Linked DNA regions of Glaciimonas sp. CA11.2. The protein of the gene in region 1 interacts with the protein of each later gene in a pairwise test. Links are inferred from orthologs where the notes say so. Each region holds a gene or a part of one and is shown in the gene's direction. Other genes may lie near its edges.

What was found.
Region 2: the proteins of selB (region 1) and serC interact in binary tests that used the Escherichia coli proteins (3 or more experiments, as listed by UniProt). The link is inferred for Glaciimonas sp. CA11.2 from one-to-one orthologs.

Annotation. Positions count from the first base shown.
Region 1 is NZ_JAVIWL010000001.1:4,627,351-4,637,518, reverse strand. The notes cover bases 4,432-7,431. They hold selB (selenocysteine-specific translation elongation factor), read left to right. Parts: upstream 4,432-4,914; coding sequence 4,915-6,948; downstream 6,949-7,431. Other genes in these bases: RGU75_RS20150 (ATP-binding protein), read right to left, coding at 7,303-7,431; selA (L-seryl-tRNA(Sec) selenium transferase), read left to right, coding at 4,432-4,918. Outside these bases: fdxH (formate dehydrogenase subunit beta), read left to right, coding at 524-1,453; RGU75_RS20175 (formate dehydrogenase subunit gamma), read left to right, coding at 1,450-2,112; formate dehydrogenase accessory protein FdhE, read left to right, coding at 2,358-3,398; more of selA, read left to right, coding at 3,395-4,431; more of RGU75_RS20150, read right to left, coding at 7,432-10,168. UniProt on the Escherichia coli protein: Translation factor necessary for the incorporation of selenocysteine into proteins. It probably replaces EF-Tu for the insertion of selenocysteine directed by the UGA codon. SelB binds GTP and GDP.
Region 2 is NZ_JAVIWL010000001.1:2,544,298-2,552,823, forward strand. Bases 3,154-6,080 are described here. They hold serC (3-phosphoserine/phosphohydroxythreonine transaminase), read left to right. Parts: upstream 3,154-4,019; coding sequence 4,020-5,141; downstream 5,142-6,080. Other genes in these bases: gyrA (DNA gyrase subunit A), read left to right, coding at 3,154-3,831; pheA (prephenate dehydratase), read left to right, coding at 5,450-6,080. In the rest of the region: RGU75_RS11015 (OmpA family protein), read right to left, coding at 1-649; more of gyrA, read left to right, coding at 1,120-3,153; more of pheA, read left to right, coding at 6,081-6,523; hisC (histidinol-phosphate transaminase), read left to right, coding at 6,670-7,776; RGU75_RS11040 (prephenate dehydrogenase), read left to right, coding at 7,833-8,526. UniProt on the Escherichia coli protein: Catalyzes the reversible conversion of 3-phosphohydroxypyruvate to phosphoserine and of 3-hydroxy-2-oxo-4-phosphonooxybutanoate to phosphohydroxythreonine. Is involved in both pyridoxine and serine biosynthesis.

The DNA of each region.
Region 1 (10,168 bases):
GGCTATAACCCGATGCACCCGAAAAATCCGTTGGCGACCAGCAATCCGGCTGCACGGGTCTTTCCACAGGACCGTGCGCAATTGGGAAAACATGAGGATTATCCGCATATTGCAACCAGTTACCGATTGACCGAGCATTTCCATTACTGGACTAAGCATGCCAAGCTGAATGCGATTATTCAGCCCGAGCAATTTGTCGAAATTGGTGAAGACCTGGCGAAAGAAGTAGGCGTCGTAGCAGGTGAGCGCGTGCGCGTCAGTTCGAAGCGAGGACACATTATTGCCAAAGCTGTAGTGACCAAACGTATCAAATCCTTGATGATTGAAGGCAAAAAGATGCACACAGTCGGACTCCCGATTCACTGGGGATTTACGGGTCTTGCAAAGCCCGGATATCTGATCAATACCCTGACACCGTCAGTCGGTGATGCGAATTCCCAGACGCCGGAATTCAAATCTTTCCTGGTGAAAGTGGAAAAAGCATGAGCAAACTACTAGCGTGTGCTGAAAGAGGAGACTAAAGATGTCAATGCAATCACTTGATATCCGGCGCTTGTCGGCGACGACGGTACAGCCGCCGTCGGTGCGGGAACCCGTCACAGGAACTGTCGCAAAGCTGATCGATGTCTCTAAATGCATCGGTTGCAAAGCATGTCAGACCGCATGTATGGAATGGAATGATCTGCGCGATGAAATTGGCGATACGAGCGGTACTTACGATAATCCGCGTGATCTGACCGATAAATCGTGGACCGTGATGCGGTTTTCGGAATATGAAAATCAGGATGCAAATCTTGAGTGGCTAATTCGTAAAGATGGCTGTATGCACTGCGAGGATCCGGGCTGTCTGAAAGCTTGCCCGGCACCTGGCGCCATCGTGCAATACACCAACGGTATCGTCGATTTTCATCAGGAAAATTGTATCGGTTGCGGCTACTGTATTGCGGGATGTCCGTTTGATGTGCCGCGCATTTCGAAGCAGGACCATCGTGCTTATAAATGCACTTTATGTTCTGACCGTGTTGCGGTCGGTCAAGAGCCTGCATGCGTCAAAACCTGTCCGACTGGTGCCATTGTGTTCGGTACAAAAGAAGACATGAAGCAGCATGCGGAAGAGCGCATTGAAGATCTGAAGTCGCGTGGTTTCGACAAGGCCGGTTTGTACGATCCTGCTGGCGTCGGTGGTACGCATGTGATGTATGTATTGCATCATGCGGATCAACCGTCTCTTTATCATGGTCTGCCCAACAATCCGCGCATTAGTCCGATGGTGTCGTTATGGAAGGGTATCGCCAAACCGTTGGCTGTTGCCGGTCTCGCACTGGCTGCGTTGTCAGGTTTCTTCCACTACACGCGCGTCGGCCCTGCCGAAGTGACTGAGGAAGAAGAGCGCGAGGCCCAGGAAGCCGCTCGTAAAATACAGGAAGAGCAGCAGCAAGGAGAGCCAAGATGAATCCCGAGTTGAACGAGTTGAAAGATCACAAGACGCCCACGCCTCTGATCCTTCGTTACACACCCAACGAACGCAGTAATCACTGGATCACAGCGATTACGTTCGTTTTGCTGGCTCTTTCCGGATTGGCCCTGTTTCATCCAGCCATGTTTTGGCTGACTGAACTGTTCGGAGGCGGGCAGTGGACGCGGATTCTGCATCCCTTTGTTGGCGTTGTCATGTTTGTATCATTTGCCTTCCTTGTATTGCGCTTTTGGCATCACAACTTCTTTGAAGAGGGTGATGTCCAGTGGTTGAAGCAAATTGACGATGTCCTCGCCAATCGCGAGGACAAGCTGCCCGAAATCGGTCGCTATAACGCTGGGCAGAAGTTGTTATTCTTCACACTGGTGGTGTGCATGCTAGGCTTGCTGGCATCCGGAATCGTGATTTGGCGCGCGTATTTTGCATTTTACTTTCCGATCCCAGTCATTCGTGCAGCAGCGTTATTGCACGCTGTTTGTGCGTTTGTTCTGATCATTGGTATCATCATTCACATCTATGCAGGTTTCTGGATCAAGGGTTCGATGGGTGCAATGGTGCGTGGTACGGTCACCTACGGCTGGGCAAAAAAGCATCACCCGCGTTGGTTTAAGGAAAGCGTCAAAAAGCAACCATGATGTGAGGTGTTATGGTGATTGATATCGACTTACGTTGATTTTTCAATTTGAACTGTTAATGTATCCTCAGTATGTGCAAATGGATATTGCGCTCAACTACGCCGACGTGGCGTCAGTTGGGTGCGTCTGCCGCCGATAAGCTTGCATGAGATCAAAGGGTGATGTTGAGTGGTATGCTGACATCAATCCCGCCTGCGCGGTAATATCGTGATCAGGTTCTACAGTATTATTTACAGGGAGTTTCAGTGCAGCGAATTCTTGAACGCGGGGAAATTGAATCCCTCGATCACATTACGATCCCACGCTTATGCTTGCCGTCCGCGGAAGGCGTGTTTAAAGCGCGCGCGGCACGTTTGCGCAAGTTGGCAGCGAATGAAATAACAGGCACGCCGGTTAGTGCAGAGTTAAGTGGCTATTTACTGTTGATGGCAGAGTTGGTCGAAGCGCAGAACGCGGTATTTGTATCGCTGACCGATGCGGATGCAGCATTGCCTGATCGGGAGGTACTCGATATCGGGCTTCAGCACGCGATGCCACCATTGCCAGCGTCTGGTCCAAGACCTGTTGTATGGCAGTTGATTTTCCAGCGATTGCTGGCCTTTTTGGCGCCAGTCGTATCGACGCGGCCTCAATTGGGTCCTGTATTGGCAGCTTTGCAGGCGCTTGATCAGACATCACTGGATACATTGGCGGATGCTGTCTTAGCCCAACGTACGGAAGATGTCGATCCAGCCCAAGCACCATTTATTGCTGCCGCGTTACAAGTGTTGTGGAGCCATAGTGCCAGCAAGTTATCGCTGAAGGACGTGCCGACGTTGGAAACGGCTGCGTTATGTCCTGTTTGCGGTTCGCATCCAGTAGCCAGCGTGGTGCGTATCGGCGGTCAATCGCAGGGTTACCGTTATCTGCATTGTGAGCTTTGTGCGAGTGAATGGCACATGGTGCGTGTGAAGTGTTCCCATTGCGAAAAAAATGCTCACATCGCCTATCAAGGCCTGGACGCACTTGGCGATGCGGACATTGATACTTCAAACACTGCTACCGGGTCGAAGAATATCTCAACGTCGATCAAGGCTAATAAGGCGAACAATCCTCAAAAGGTTATTCGGGCCGAGACCTGCGACGATTGTCACACCTATCGCAAAATCGTCAATCAGGAGCACGACTACGAAGTTGAGCCTTTGGCAGACGATCTGGCCAGTTTGACGCTGGATGTGTTGGTCACCGAAGCCGGCTATACGCGGGCAAGCATGAATCCGTTACTGTGGTTTAGCGGCCCCGCATGACAGACCTGCGATCGGCGGCGGGATTACTAGCAACTTCAGCGGCCACATCGGTTGCCGGTGGCGAGGTCGTTTTTGCAGCTCGCTTGCCTTCCGTCGAAAGTGTTCTTGCGGATGCATCCAGTGTTCCGTTGATCGAAAAATATGGTCGCACGCAAACTCTGGCGGCGCTGCGCGCGTTGCTTGCCGAGTTGCGGGCGGAAATCGTGCGCGGCGTGGCGAGCGCTGCTGCGGATGCTAGTACCGCGGTTAATCGGCCAAAGCTGCAAGATAGAGAAAACCCATTCGCTGGCCTCACCTCGGTACTTGCTGAGCGTTTGGCGACGGCTGCGATTCCGTCAATGAAACAGCTATTCAATCTTACTGGCACGGTATTGCATACCAATATGGGCCGAGCATTGTTACCAGATGTGGCGATTGATGCGGTGGTTGCAGCATTAAGTTCTCCGATGAATCTGGAGTTTGATCTGGCGACCGGAAAGCGCGGCGACCGCGATGATTTGGTCGAAGACTTGCTCTGTGAGTTAACCGGGGCTGAAGCGGCTACGGTTGTTAATAACAATGCCGCCGCCGTTTTGCTGATGTTGAGTGCGCTGGCTCCTCGCCGCGAGGTCATTGTTTCGCGCGGGGAATTGGTCGAAATTGGTGGTTCGTTCCGTATTCCGGACATCATGATGCGTGCGGGCGCAAAACTGCACGAAGTCGGAACCACTAATCGCACCCATGTATCTGACTATTCGGATGCGATTGGCCCGCGTAGCGCGTTACTGATGAAGGTCCATTGCAGCAACTATGCAATTCAGGGATTTACTAAAAGTGTCGAAGTAGCGCAACTCGCCGAACTGACCAAAACGCATGGTGTACCGACCGTGGTCGACTTGGGAAGCGGTACGCTAGTTGATCTTTCTCAATATGGATTGCCGCACGAGACAACGGTACGCGAGACCATTGAAGCCGGTGCCGATCTGGTGACCTTTAGTGGCGACAAATTGCTTGGTGGTCCACAGGCTGGCTTGATTGTGGGGCGCGCCGACCTCATCAAAAAAATCAAACGTCATCCTCTCAAGCGTGCGCTACGGGTTGGAAAACTGACATTAGCTGCGCTGGAGCCCGTGCTTGCTCTATATCGTAACCCTGAGCTTCTGCCTGAGCGACTGACAACCTTGCGTTTGTTGACGCGTCAGCAGTCAGCGATGCGGTTACAAGCTGAAAATCTCATGCCGATAGTTCAGCAGGCATTGGGACCGACAGTTGTCGTGACCGCCGAACCATTATTTAGCCAGATCGGAAGCGGTGCGTTACCGGTTGATTTGCTGCCAAGTTATGGCCTCTCGCTACGTATTAATGCGCCGCAGCGGCGTGGCCGCGGGCTAGGAAAAATTGAAAAGATGCTGCGTAACTTGCCGCGTCCAGTGATTGGGCGCATCGCCAATGATACGTTGTGGTTGGACCTGCGTTGTCTTGAAACTGCGGACGAAGCACAGTTCATTGCGCAACTATCCACGCTAGTACTAGCATCATGATTGTTGGTACCGCAGGACATATCGATCACGGTAAGACGACCTTGACGCGTGCTTTGACGGGTGTGGATACTGACCGCCTGAAAGAAGAAAAAGAACGCGGGATCTCGATTGAGCTTGGGTATGCTTATTTGCCTTTGCCCAATGGTGAGGTTCTGGGCCTGATTGATGTTCCTGGTCATGAAAAATTGATTCACACCATGGCCGCAGGCGCTAGTGGAATTGATTTTGCTTTGTTGGTGATCGCCGCCGACGATGGCATCATGCCGCAAACACGTGAACATCTGGCGATATTGGCCATGCTGGGCGTTAAGCGGGGTGCGGTAGCGCTGACCAAAATTGATCGTGTCGATAGCGATCGCATGGCTGCTGTCGAGCAGGATATCAACGTGCTTCTTGCATCAACGCCATTTTCTGGTGCGCAGATTTTTCGCACTCAGGCACATATTGCTGGCGATCCAGGCGTAGCGGCGCTACTTGCCTACTTGACGCTCAGTGCAAATAATGTGAACGGTACAGCTGTTAACCTTGCAACTAACCAAACTAACGCAAATATTTCGCAAATTGCCGATGCCACGCTCGCGACTTCCTCCATGCCGGACGAGCGCTTGTTCCGATTAGCGATAGATCGTGTCTTTACGTTGGCTGGACACGGAACAATCATCGCTGGAACCGCCTTGGCTGGACACGTGGCTGTTGACGATACTTTGATACTGGCGCCGAGCGGCGAACGTGTGCGGGTGCGCAGTATTCACGCGCAAAATCGTCCATCAGCAAGCGGTCATGCCGGTCAGCGATTAGCGTTGAATCTAGTGGGTGTTCCACGTGAGCAGATCAGTCGTGGCGACTGGATTTTGTCACCAGCACTGGCTGAGTGTTCCGAGCGTATTGATGGTGCGCTGCGCTTATTGTCCGATGCCGGACTTTCTCTTAAGTCCTGGTCTCCCGTGCATGTCCACCTCGGTGCCGCACATCGCACCGCGCACGTGGTGCTGCTTGATGGCGATGTGATAGTGCCGGGGCAGGAGAGTAGGGTGCAGCTTGTGTTTGATGCGCCTCTCCACGCGGTGCCGGGCGATCGCTTTGTGATCCGTAACGCACAAGCATCCCGCACCATTGGCGGCGGTCGTGTACTTGATCCATTCGGACCTGCGACCAAGCGGCGCAGTGCTGCACGTCATGCATGGCGCGATGCACTTGCTGCTTTTGTGGACTCTGGCGATAGCGCCGCGCTTCTTGACTGCAATCCGCTTGGTCTTTATCGTTCTGGGCTGGTGCGGTTATCACAGTTGCCACCCGAGCGGCTAGTTCTTCCCATCGATACGCGATCGATTTCGATCAGGGATGGTGATGCAGTACTTATTTCACGGGCTGCCTGGGATGCACTTGCTGCGCGCACGATCGAAGGATTGCGGACTTTTCACGCGAGTACACCCGATGATATTGGTCCGCAAATTGGCCGTTTAAGACGTATCGTTGAACCAGATATGGATGAGTCGCTTTGGCGTGCGCTGGTGGCATCGTTATGTGCGACCGGAATGTTGGTACAACAAGGTCCATGGTTGCATTTGCCTGAGCATACCGTGGAACTGCGCGCAGATGAGCTAGCGTTAGCGATTCAGTTGCTAGCCTCACTTGAGGCCGCAGGATTTAGTCCGCCTTGGGTGCGCGATCTGGCGCGTGAGCATGGCGCTGGCGAAGCGGAGGTCCGCGATCTTTTATGTAAGCTAGCAAAGCGGGCTGAAGTAAGTCAAATTGTGAAGGATCTGTTTTATCATCCCTCAAAGATTGATGACCTGGCGAGGATAGTCGCAGTGCTTGCAAACGATATCGATGAAGCAGGCTGCGTCGCTTCAACCGGTGCAAAAGCACGGCTAGTCAGCGCTGCCGCGTTTCGGGATGCGACCGGTATCGGGCGAAAACGGGCCATTCAATTATTGGAATTTTTTGATCGGGTCGGCTATACTCGGCGCTTGAAAGACACGCACATCCTGCGGCCAAACGCTTTGTGGGGAAGCGACGTTATGTTGTAACGGTTTTTGGATTCTTCAGGTGGTATTTTTGAATAGTATCTTTGAATAGTATTAAAGAGTATTGGTATCCAGCGATACCTGTTAAGTAGTGCTTAATGAGCTGTACCTATTGAGCAATACGGAACAAGCGGCAATGGGAAATAATCCATTCCGCAGCGTACAGTTTTCTTGGAAGGCAACCGCATCCGGTGGTGCGGCCGGGCTTCAAACCCGGTAGGGGGCGTCAGCCGTTCCCTCGTAAGTTCGACTCTTGCTGCCTTCCGCCCTATGGCCTGCTCTCAGATGGATACGAGGCTGACTAAGTCTGATTGGGCCTCATTAATGTTCAGTAATGCCCAGGACGGTTGGTGTAACTCATTCATTTTTCAGATCATTCGCGTTTAGGGACGTACGAAGATTGCGGACGACTTTCAGCAGATTTTTCACGAATTTTCGCAAATCAATTACCGTTGGGACACAAGGATTGCGATGACTGTCATGGCATATTTGTTCCGATAGTTGGGCTAAGCCATCTTCTTGTATTGCCAATAGTGCGCCTTTGAGCCGATGCAAAGCCCCATCGAGGGCTCCAAACTCCCTATTCTGGAAGGCAAGTAGTAGTGAACGTAAATCTTGTCGGTACGTGTCCAAAAAAATCTTAGCAATGTCATCATCGACTATAGATGAACCAAGGTTGTCGTTGAAGGTGGCTGCCAAAGTCTCGGCTTGATTAATAGATGCCTCGAAAGCAGAAGTGCCTCTTTTCGTCCCAGTAGATTGTGGGGCGTATGAACTATTAATAAAAAAATAGCGTGCCAGAGCATTTTTTAAATCAACCAAAGAAATCGGCTTGGTCAGATAAGCGTCAATTTGAGGCCGAATAACCACTGTCTGATCATTTTCACCACTTGCGCTGGTGACAATAATTGGCGTATCCAATCCATGCTGCCGTAAAGATGAAATGAGTTCGTACCCGCTCATGTGCGGTAAGTTCATATCGGTCAATATCAAGTCATACGGATAGTCGCTCGGCGCTGAGGTTGCCAGCGCTAATGCCAGTTTCCCATTATCGACAAAATCGACATTACTCTGTCCCAATGAGTATAGTTGCCTCTCCAGCAATTTTTTACTGACAGGATCATCTTCTACCACGAGTACCCGTAACACAGTCGATGGGATCGGCTCCTGAGGCTGTGCATGGATTTGGGACAGCGAGATCGACGGCATATAGCGAATCGCGGTAATGGGTATAGCATTACCTATGCGCCAATGTTTAAGGGCGCTGAGATCGATTGGTTGTGAGATAGCATTAACGGCCGCATGGCCCAGCACTAGCGTCACCAGAACAATGGTCCCCGCACCGTATTCGCTCTGAATGGTGATTTTTCCCTGCATCGCATCGATTAACTGCTTACACAATGATAAACCCAGACCGGTGCCACCGAACTCGCGTGCGATACTAGAGTTCGCCTGGCTGAAGGGTGTAAATAGCCGTTTTTGATCCTCAGTCGCAATGCCGATGCCAGAATCTCGAATACCGATCTGCAACGTATATCCATCCGGATGCGATGAGCCGGAAATGTCGAGAATAATGTTACCAACATGTGTGAATTTCACTGCATTTGATAGTAAATTATTTAAAATTTGCGCGATTCGCCCAGCATCACCGACCAGATTCTCCGGAACCGTAGATGTGATTCGACATTGAAAGTCAACAGATTTGGATTCGAGGGCAGGTGTCCACAAGTGCGTACATGACGCCACTGCGTCACGTAGATTGAAAGGCGCAATTTCCAGAGATAATTTGCCAGCCTCAATTCTTGAGATATCCAATATGTCATTAATGATGCGCAGGAGCGATTCAAACGAACCACGGATCGTTTGCACGAGTTCTCTTTCTGATGATGCTAAAGGCGCCATTTCCAGCAACTCCAAATGGCCAGTGGCGCCATGCAAAGGCGTCCTTATCTCATGGCTTATTAATGCCAAAAACATGGATTTGGCCTTATTTGCTTGGTCGGCTTCTATCTTTGCACGCTGCAGAGCACGTTCCGCACATTTCTGGGAGGTGATGTCGCTAAGACAGCATAACAGCACGTCATTGCGCAAGTAACGTGTGCGGGTAAAAGCCGCCAGCGCAAAGGTGCATGTTCCGTCCGCTGCGGACAACTCTAATACATCATGGGCAAGTGTCTGATCGCCTGCACCTGACTGACCTTGATTTTTATAGCATGCCATCAGGCGTTGATGGAACGACGTTATCTCATCGAAGGCGTGACTTTGACTGGCGATATGTCGTGCTTGTTCATTGGCCAGTATGAGTTCTCCTGTCGGATAATTTAGTACAAAAAATCCCAATGGCGCCACGCCCATCATAGCGCGGTTAAACGCTTCGCTGTCATGCACTCGTAGCGCTTCTCGAATGACGGGAATGAATGCCAGGCGATTGAAGAAAAAGACGGCAGTCCATAAAATGATACTGAGCATTAAGGCGACGCCGAGCGCAAAATAAATTTTGTGGTGAAGTACGTCCCACAACATACGCCAGTTGAATGTGTATACCATAGTCCAGCCAGTGTCTCTGATAGGGTGGCTTAAGGTGACAAGCGTGGCGCGTCCGTCGAAAAAAGCTTTCAAAGTATCGCTATATTTTTCAATTCTGGATGATGATGTCTTTTGTTGATAGGGCGACTGTTTGCCAGCATCATCGCTGACCGCCCCTGAAAGTACGATTCCGTTTGACGCAATTACGCCAAAACCTGCTGGTAGCGGTTGCAATAGGAAGTGTTGGTCGAACAGATCAACCGGTGTGCTAATGACCAGCACTGAAAAAGCGCTATCGCCATGAAAGGTCACGGCCGCCCGGCTGATGATCAGTTTTCCGCTTAAAGGGTCTTTATAGGGCGCGATCCAGATGGTCTTACCTGCGCGTAGTTTTGCGGCTGGTATTGTCTGCAGTGCGGCCTCAACAGGTGCGACGGCCTTAACAATTGCGGCGCGAATCTCCATTGGATTTCGATGTGAAGATTGAAGCGATTTAGCCGACATCTCCGTCTGCGGTGCATGCAAGCCCAAAAAAGTTTTCTTTTTATCATAAAGCATGACGTACGAACCCTCAACCGCCGGTAAGGTATTCATGACGACATTAGGTGAGACATCGTAAAATTGTGTCAGAAGCGTTGCCAGTTTTGCAGACGGTTTGGCAACGTTCAACGCGGTTAGCACCAGCATTTCTGTTGAT
Region 2 (8,526 bases), 2.1 Mb from region 1 along the record:
GATTGGGTGCCAGGCATTTCAACAGATTGCTGCGACTTGATTTTTCACTGCAAATCGTCACTGCCTGAGATTTTCCTGCACCTATGATGGTTATTCTGGTAACAATTCCTTTGTTCTTTAGATAATTAGCTACGCTTTTTGCCCGTTGTTCAGATAATTGTTTGTTGTAGTTGTCTGTGCCGAGTCGGTCAGTATGTCCTGTTATTGTTATAGCATTTATTATCCCGCAGTGACGTAATTGCGGCAGAACATCTTTGTCAATTTGCTCGCCAGCAGCAGGCTTGAGCGTACTTTTTCCGAAAGTAAATGTTTGGTCACCGTTGAGAATTGTAGAAAATTTGCACTGAATAGGGGCAATTGGCGGCTCTGTTGGTTCGGCTGTTGTTAGCTTGATCAGTTCAGGTGCCGTTGCTTTCATAATGGGCGGTGCGAGTTGTCCATCACAGCCGGTCATGGCGGCTTGATCGTCCCAATATCCAGAGCGCCAGCAAAGGCCAAATTGGCTACGTGCGATGGGACCGCGGTTGTCCTGAAGATAAGCGTTACCTGAAGGAGGCACTTGAATGTCGGCGCTCTGGGCAAACGCAATGGTTGGCGCAAAATGAGAGGTGGCGCCTATTAATAGACTAAGCGCGAATACTTGACGCATAAATATGTTCCTGAGCGAAATGGCGGTTGTGACATTGTTTCGGACTTTGGTAACGGTGTTCTGCGCTCAATGGAACGAAATGAGACTTGGCGCAAACGCCGACCTAAAGGTAGCTACTAAAAAGTGAAAAGATGGTGGTGCTGAGGGTGATACCAAAAATAAGCGGACATGATGATTAATTTGATGGGCGTGATGATTTTGATGGGTTGCATTTAAGCATATTTATTGTGGGCAATACATCCATTTAGCGTGTTATGTCTAACTGCTGACTTTGGGAAAAGCCGAACAGCGAGCGTCACGTGCTAAAATCACGCGTCTTAATGTGAACCTTTGGCTGCATTCCCGGCTGAACTTGATGATTCTTAGTGAATCCATCAAAGTCACCCGATAGTTATTAAAAAGGAATGCCAGACCATGGTCAGCTTTTATCCGTGATCTATCAACCTAAGTAAAGACTCGCCGACTCGCTAATGGATCAATTCGCTAAAGAAACAATACCGATTTCCCTCGAAGACGAAATGCGCAAGAGCTACCTCGATTACGCTATGAGCGTCATCGTTGGGCGTGCGCTGCCCGATGTACGCGACGGCCTCAAGCCGGTGCATCGTCGGGTTTTGTTTGCCATGCATGAAATGAATAATGTCTGGAACCGTCCCTACGTGAAATGTGCGCGTGTGGTCGGTGAAGTCATGGGTAAATATCACCCGCATGGCGATCAATCGATTTACGACACCCTGGTGCGTATGGCCCAGAGCTTTTCCCTGCGCTATATGCTGGTTGATGGGCAAGGTAACTTCGGTTCCATCGACGGTGATGGCGCTGCTGCGATGCGTTACACCGAGTGCCGACTAGACAAAATAGCCAGCGAAATTTTGGCAGATATCGATAAAGATACTGTTGATTTCGTCCCTAACTATGATGGCAAGGAAAAAGAACCATCGGTATTGCCGACGCGGATTCCCAACCTGTTGATCAATGGTTCGTCTGGTATTGCCGTAGGTATGGCGACCAATATTCCGCCGCACAACATTACCGAAGTCATCAACGGTGCGCTGCATGTATTGCGCAATCCCGGTGTGACCATTGATGAACTGATCGAAATTATTCCAGCACCGGACTTTCCGACCGCCGGAATTATTTACGGCGTTACTGGCGTGCGCGATGGTTATCGCACAGGCCGTGGCCGCGTGGTAATGCGTGCCAAGACGCACTTTGAAGAATACGGTCGCGAAGGCAGGACTGCGATCATCGTCGACGAGCTGCCGTATCAGGTTAACAAGAAGGCGTTGCTGGAACGCATCGCTGAATTGGTCCGCGACAAAAAGCTCGAAGGTATTTCTGACCTGCGTGATGAGTCCGACAAGTCAGGTATGCGCGTCGTGATCGAACTCAAGCGCGGTGAAGTCGCTGAAGTCGTACTTAATAACCTGTACAAGCAAACGCAGTTGCAAGACACGTTTGGCATGAACATGGTGGCGCTGGTTGATGGTCAGCCGAAACTTCTGAACCTGAAGCAAATGCTGGAATGCTTTCTCTCGCATCGTCGCGAAGTGGTCACGCGCCGTACCGTTTTTGAGTTGCGTAAGGCCCGTGAGCGTGGCCATGTATTGGAAGGTTTGGCAGTCGCATTAGCCAACATCGATGATTTCATCGCTATCATCAAGGCAGCGCCGACGCCACCAGTGGCGAAAGCTGGCTTGATGGAGCGCTCATGGGATTCATCGGTAGTGCGCGATATGTTGCAACGGACCGGTGCAGAAAATACGGCTGGTATTAACGCATTCCGTCCCGAAAATTTACCTGTGCATTACGGTATTCAAACTGATGGCTTGTATAAGCTGTCGGACGATCAGGCGCAAGAAATTCTGCAAATGCGTTTGCAACGTCTGACTGGCCTGGAGCAAGACAAGATCGTCAACGAGTACAAAGATGTGATGATTACTATCGCTGACTTACTCGATATTTTGGCGAATCCAGAGCGCGTTACCGTCATCATTACTGACGAAATGAACGCAGCCAAAAATGAATACGGCATTGGTAACAAAGACGAGCGTCGTTCGCAGATTGAGTTGAATCCAACTGATCTCGGCACTGAAGATCTGATCACGCCGCAAGATATGGTGGTGACGTTGTCGCACACCGGTTACATGAAATCACAACCGGTTTCTGAGTATCGCGCGCAAAAGCGTGGCGGCCGCGGCAAGCAGGCAATGGCAACCAAAGAGGATGACTGGATTGATCAGTTGTTCGTCGGCAATACGCACGATTACATCTTATGCTTTAGTAACCGTGGTCGTTTGTATTGGCTGAAAATTTGGGAAGTGCCACAAGGTTCGCGCAATTCACGCGGCAAGCCGATTGTAAATATGTTCCCGTTGCAAGATGGTGAAAAAATCACTGTTGTATTGCCGTTGTCGGGCGATAACCGGACTTTCCCGGAAGATCGTTACATTTTTATGTCGACTAGCCTTGGCACAGTCAAAAAGACGCCGCTATCCGACTTTAGCAATCCGCGTAAAGCAGGAATTATTGCGGTGGATCTGGACGAGGGCGATTTCTTGATTGGCGCAGCGCTGACTGACGGTCAACACGATGTCATGTTGTTCTCGGACTCCGGCAAAGCAGTGCGTTTTGACGAAAATGATGTGCGCCCGATGGGTCGTACCGCCCGTGGTGTGCGCGGTATGAATCTGGAAGATGGACAACAAGTTATCGCCTTGCTGGTTGCTGAAAACGAACAACAATCGGTCTTGACCGCGACGGAAAACGGTTACGGCAAACGTACTCCGATTACTGAGTACACGCGTCATGGTCGTGGAACCAAGGGAATGATCGCGATTCAGACTAGCGAGCGCAACGGTAAAGTTGTTGCCGCTACGCTGGTTGAGCCTAGCGATGAAATCATTCTGATCACAACCGGTGGCGTACTAATCCGCACGCGGGTTGCTGAGATTCGTGAAATGGGACGCGCGACGCAAGGCGTTACCCTGATCGCAGTCGAAGACGGCACTAAGCTGAGCGGTTTGCAGCGGGTAATGGAAAGTGACGTTGAAGAGAGTATTACGGAAGAAGGCGCAACAGCTGATGGTTCGCCGGAAGCGCAAGCACCTTCTGCTCCTGACGTTGCAGGTGATAATGTTGCTGGTGACAGCGATGAAAGCGGTCCTGCCGATCCTGCGTAATTTTCGTTAGAAAATCCGGTCAATCAGGAGAATGCTTCTCTTACTTGACCGGATTGTTGTTTGGGAGAGTTGGATCATCACGGTGGTGTGCGTGGTGAAGATACCTCTTCGGTTGCTTGTACTTCTTCTGCAGTTTATTAAATTTTTCAAAATCTCGCTGTCCCCAGCTTCCCTTGCCGAGTGTCAACATGCCTATTTATAATTTTTCTGCTGGTCCTGCTGTATTGCCTAAAGAAGTGCTACAACAAGCTGCTGCAGAAATGTTGGATTGGCACGGTAGCGGCATGTCGGTCATGGAAATGAGTCATCGCGGCAGCGAATTTATGTCGATACTGAACGCCGCGCAACGCGATTTTCGCGAACTGCTGGCCGTTCCTGATAACTATAAAATCTTGTTTCTCCAAGGTGGTGCCATCGCCGAAAATGCGATCATCCCAATGAATCTGGCTGCACGTCTGAGCGCGGATAACTTACTCCCCGGAACTGCCGATTACATCAATACCGGATCTTGGTCGACTAAGTCGATCAAGGAGGCCAAGCGTTATTGCGAGGTCAATGTGGCGGCGTCATCAGAGTCGCAACAATTTGCACAGATTCCGCCGCGCGCGAGCTGGAAATTGTCGCAAGACGCTGCCTATGTACATATTTGCACCAACGAAACTATTGATGGTGTCGAATATCAATTTACCCCTGATGTCAGGGTAGAAACCAACGGTGCGCCATTGGTGGCGGATATGTCGTCACATATTTTGTCGCGTGTGGTGGATGTCTCAAAATACGGTGTGATCTATGGTGGCGCGCAAAAAAATATCGGTCCAGCCGGTTTAACCATCGTGATAGTACGTGAAGATTTGCTCGGTCACGCAATGCCGGGTTGTCCCTCCGCTTTCGACTGGAAAATCGTTGCCGACAATGATTCCATGTACAACACGCCACCGACTTACGCGATTTATATCGCTGGTCTGGTATTTCAGTGGCTCAAGCAGCAAGGTGGCGTGGCAGCAATGGAGCAGCGTAATATCGCTAAAGCTGGTTTGTTGTACGACTATCTGGATTCAACCAGTTTTTACCAAACCAAGATTGCGCCAGATTGCCGGTCGCGTATGAACGTTCCATTCTTTTTACAGGACGAGTCTCGTAACGACGAGTTCCTGATCGGCGCAAAAGAACGGGGTTTGGTGCAGCTCAAAGGACACAAATCGGTCGGTGGAATGCGCGCCTCGATTTACAATGCGATGCCAATCGCGGGCGTAGAAGCGTTGGTCGCTTATTTGAAAGAGTTCGAAAAACGGGCTGAGCCGACCAAATAACGACTAAAGTGAAAGTGCATGACAATTGGGTTAGTTAAACGGTAAGCTTAGTGTTGGCCCAAAGCAGCGGACGAGGCAAATAGCACCTCAATCTCTCGGTCGACATGAACCTAAGCCACATGCTCCAATTCTGGCAATCAAAACTTTGACAGCATTTTAGTCGTTTTAATAAAGCGTCAGAAATGACATTAGGAACTTCAGAGCAAAAACGAAGCAAAAACAGAGTAGCAATGCGGTAATAGCACAGCAAAGCAGGCAAGAAACCGATTCCGCAATAAAGACGCAAGAAAGCGACGCGACCGACCACCATGATCCAGCAAAAACTTCTACCGCTACGCCAGAAAATTGACGACATTGACGCGCAAATTCTGGTGCTGTTAAACAGTCGTGCCCAGTTGGCGCAAGAAGTAGGGCATGTAAAAGCTGAAACCAACGCCCCCGTGTTTCGACCGGAGCGTGAGGCACAGGTATTGCGCAGTGTCGCGGACCGCAATCCGGGCCCTTTGCAATCGGGCGATGTGCAAACGATTTTTCGGGAAATAATGTCGGCATGCCGAGCGCTGGAAAAGCGCGTCACGGTCGCCTATCTTGGACCAGCTGGCACGTTTAGCGAGCAAGCTGTATATCAGCAGTTCGGGCATGCGGTTGACGGCTTGGCCTGTGCGTCGATTGACGAAGTGTTCCGTGCTGCGGAATCAGGAACAGCGGATTTTGGCGTAGTACCGATTGAAAATTCATCCGAAGGCGTTATCAACCGGACGCTCGACTTGCTTTTGCAAACGACATTGCGGATTAGCGGCGAAGTGGCTATTCCGGTGCATCACAGCTTGATGACCAAAGACGGAACCACAGATCACGTCACGCGGATTTGCGCACATTCGCAGGCGCTGGCGCAGTGCAACGCATGGCTCAATCAGCATTATCCGAATATTGAGCGGCTCGCGGTGGCGTCGAATGCTGAAGCGGCCCGCATGGCGAGTGAAGATCCGACGGTGGCCGGAATTGCTGGTGAGATTGCTGCGCAGACTTATGGTTTGCAAATTGTCAGCGCGCATATTCAGGATGATCCGCACAACCGTACACGTTTTGCAGTGGTTGGCCGACTACACACAACCCCGAGTGGCAAGGATCAAACTTCGTTGGTGTTGTCGGTACCAAACAAAGCCGGTGCGGTGTACAGCCTGTTGTCGCCACTTGCAAGTCATGGAGTATCGATGAGTCGTTTTGAGTCGCGACCAGCGCGCATGGGTGCATGGGAATATTATTTTTATGTTGATGTCGAGGGCCACGAGCAGGACGAAAAAGTGGCCAAGGCACTGACCGAACTTAAGCAAAATGCGGCTTTTTTCAAGTTGCTCGGATCATATCCGCTGAGTCTTTAGCGTTTGATTTTATTACTGACTTTGTGCCTGACTTCGCTGCTCGTATTGAATGATCAGTGGCGAAGGCTAAAGGCTGAGACTGTCATGGCTTGCGCCACGCAATACAATGACTGAAAATTTACTACTATTTTTATAGAAAGTGCACGATGTCGATTCAATTAGGGCCAGATTACGTTCGTGCCATCGCGCCTTACCAAGGTGGCAAACCAATAGCTGAAGTTGCGCGCGAGTTCGGGCTTGATGAAGCGAAGATCATTAAGCTAGCTTCTAATGAAAATCCGCTGGGTATGCCGGAATCTGCCAAATTGGCCATGCAAGCAGCGGTCGCTGATATTGGCCGCTATCCGGATGCTAACGGGTTTGAATTGAAGGCCGCTATTACGGCCAAATATGATGTACCAGCAGAGTGGATTACGCTGGGTAATGGCAGTAACGATATTCTTGAACTTGCTACCCATGCGTTTGTGCAGCCGGGTCAAGCCGCAATGTATGCCGAGTATTCCTTTCTCGTGTACGCGCTGGCGACTCAGGCGGTCGGCGCGCGTGCGATTGTGGTGGCTGCTAAAGATTTCGGTCACGATCTGCTGGCGATGGCGGCGGCGATTACGGATGACACGCGTTTGATTTTTATCGCGAATCCGAACAATCCAACCGGAACCTTTATTCCGGCAGCGGAACTTGAGGCTTTCTTGCAGCAAGTACCTGCCCATATCGTGGTCGTTCTGGATGAGGCATATAACGAATACTTACCGCCGGAATTGCAATACGAATCAATTGCCTGGGTGCGTCAATACCCGAATTTATTAGTCTCACGCACGATGTCGAAAGCGTATGGACTTGCGGGGTTGCGTATCGGTTTTGGCATTGCACAACCTGCGATCACCGATTTGCTGAATCGTATTCGTCAGCCGTTCAATGTCAATTCGTTGGCACAGGCGGCAGCCGTTGCAGCGCTGAACGATAAACCATTCTTGCAACGCAGCGCAGAAATTAATGCCGCTGGGTACGCGCAGTTGACAGCCGCGTTTGACGATCTGAAACTGAGTTACGTGCCATCGTTCGGTAATTTCGTGATGGTTAAAGTGGGTGACGATGTTGACGCCGGTTCACGTGTCAATATGGCTTTGTTGAAGCAGGGCATCATCGTTCGGCCGGTGGGAAATTATGGCTTGCCGCAATGGTTACGGATCACAATAGGATTGCCGCATGAAAATGCTGCTTTTATCGCAGCGCTAAAGTCCTTGTTAGCTTGATGTAATCGGGACGGTTGTCACTTTATCTTTTTTCCATTCCTGTCGAAGCCTTCATCGTGTTTAAGAAAATTGCTATTTTTGGGGCCGGCCTGATTGGCGGCTCATTTGGATTGGCGCTCAAGCAAGCGGGCATGGTCCAGCAAATTGTGGGTGCGGGACGGAGTCTCGCCTCATTGCAACGTGCGCTAGAGCTCGGCATTATTGACGCCATCGCAACGTCGGTGGCGGATGCCGTTGCGGACGCCGATCTGGTATTGATTGCGGCACCTGTCGCTCAAACCGGAGCGATCCTTGCCAGTATTCAGCCTCACTTGCAAATCGGCACTATCGTCACCGATGCGGGTAGTACCAAAGGCGATGTCGAAGCATCGGCACGCTTGGCTCTGGGTGTAAAAATCGGGCAGTTTGTGCCCGGTCATCCTATCGCAGGACGAGAGAGTAACGGTCCGGGCGCTGCCATTGCAAGTTTGTACGTGGGTAAAAAAGTCGTACTGACGCCGTTGCCGGAAAATAGCGAAGCAGATATCCAGCGCGTTGCTAATGCGTGGAAGCAATGCGGTGCCCATATTCACCGTCTTTCCAGCGCTCAGCACGATGTGGTATTTGCGTCGGTGAGTCATTTGCCGCATGTGTTGGCGTATGCGCTGGTCGATGATATTGCCAGTAAGCCGCACGCTGATGTGTTGTTTCAATATGCAGCCAGCGGCTTCCGGGACTTTACACGTATCGCCGGATCATCGCCGGAAATGT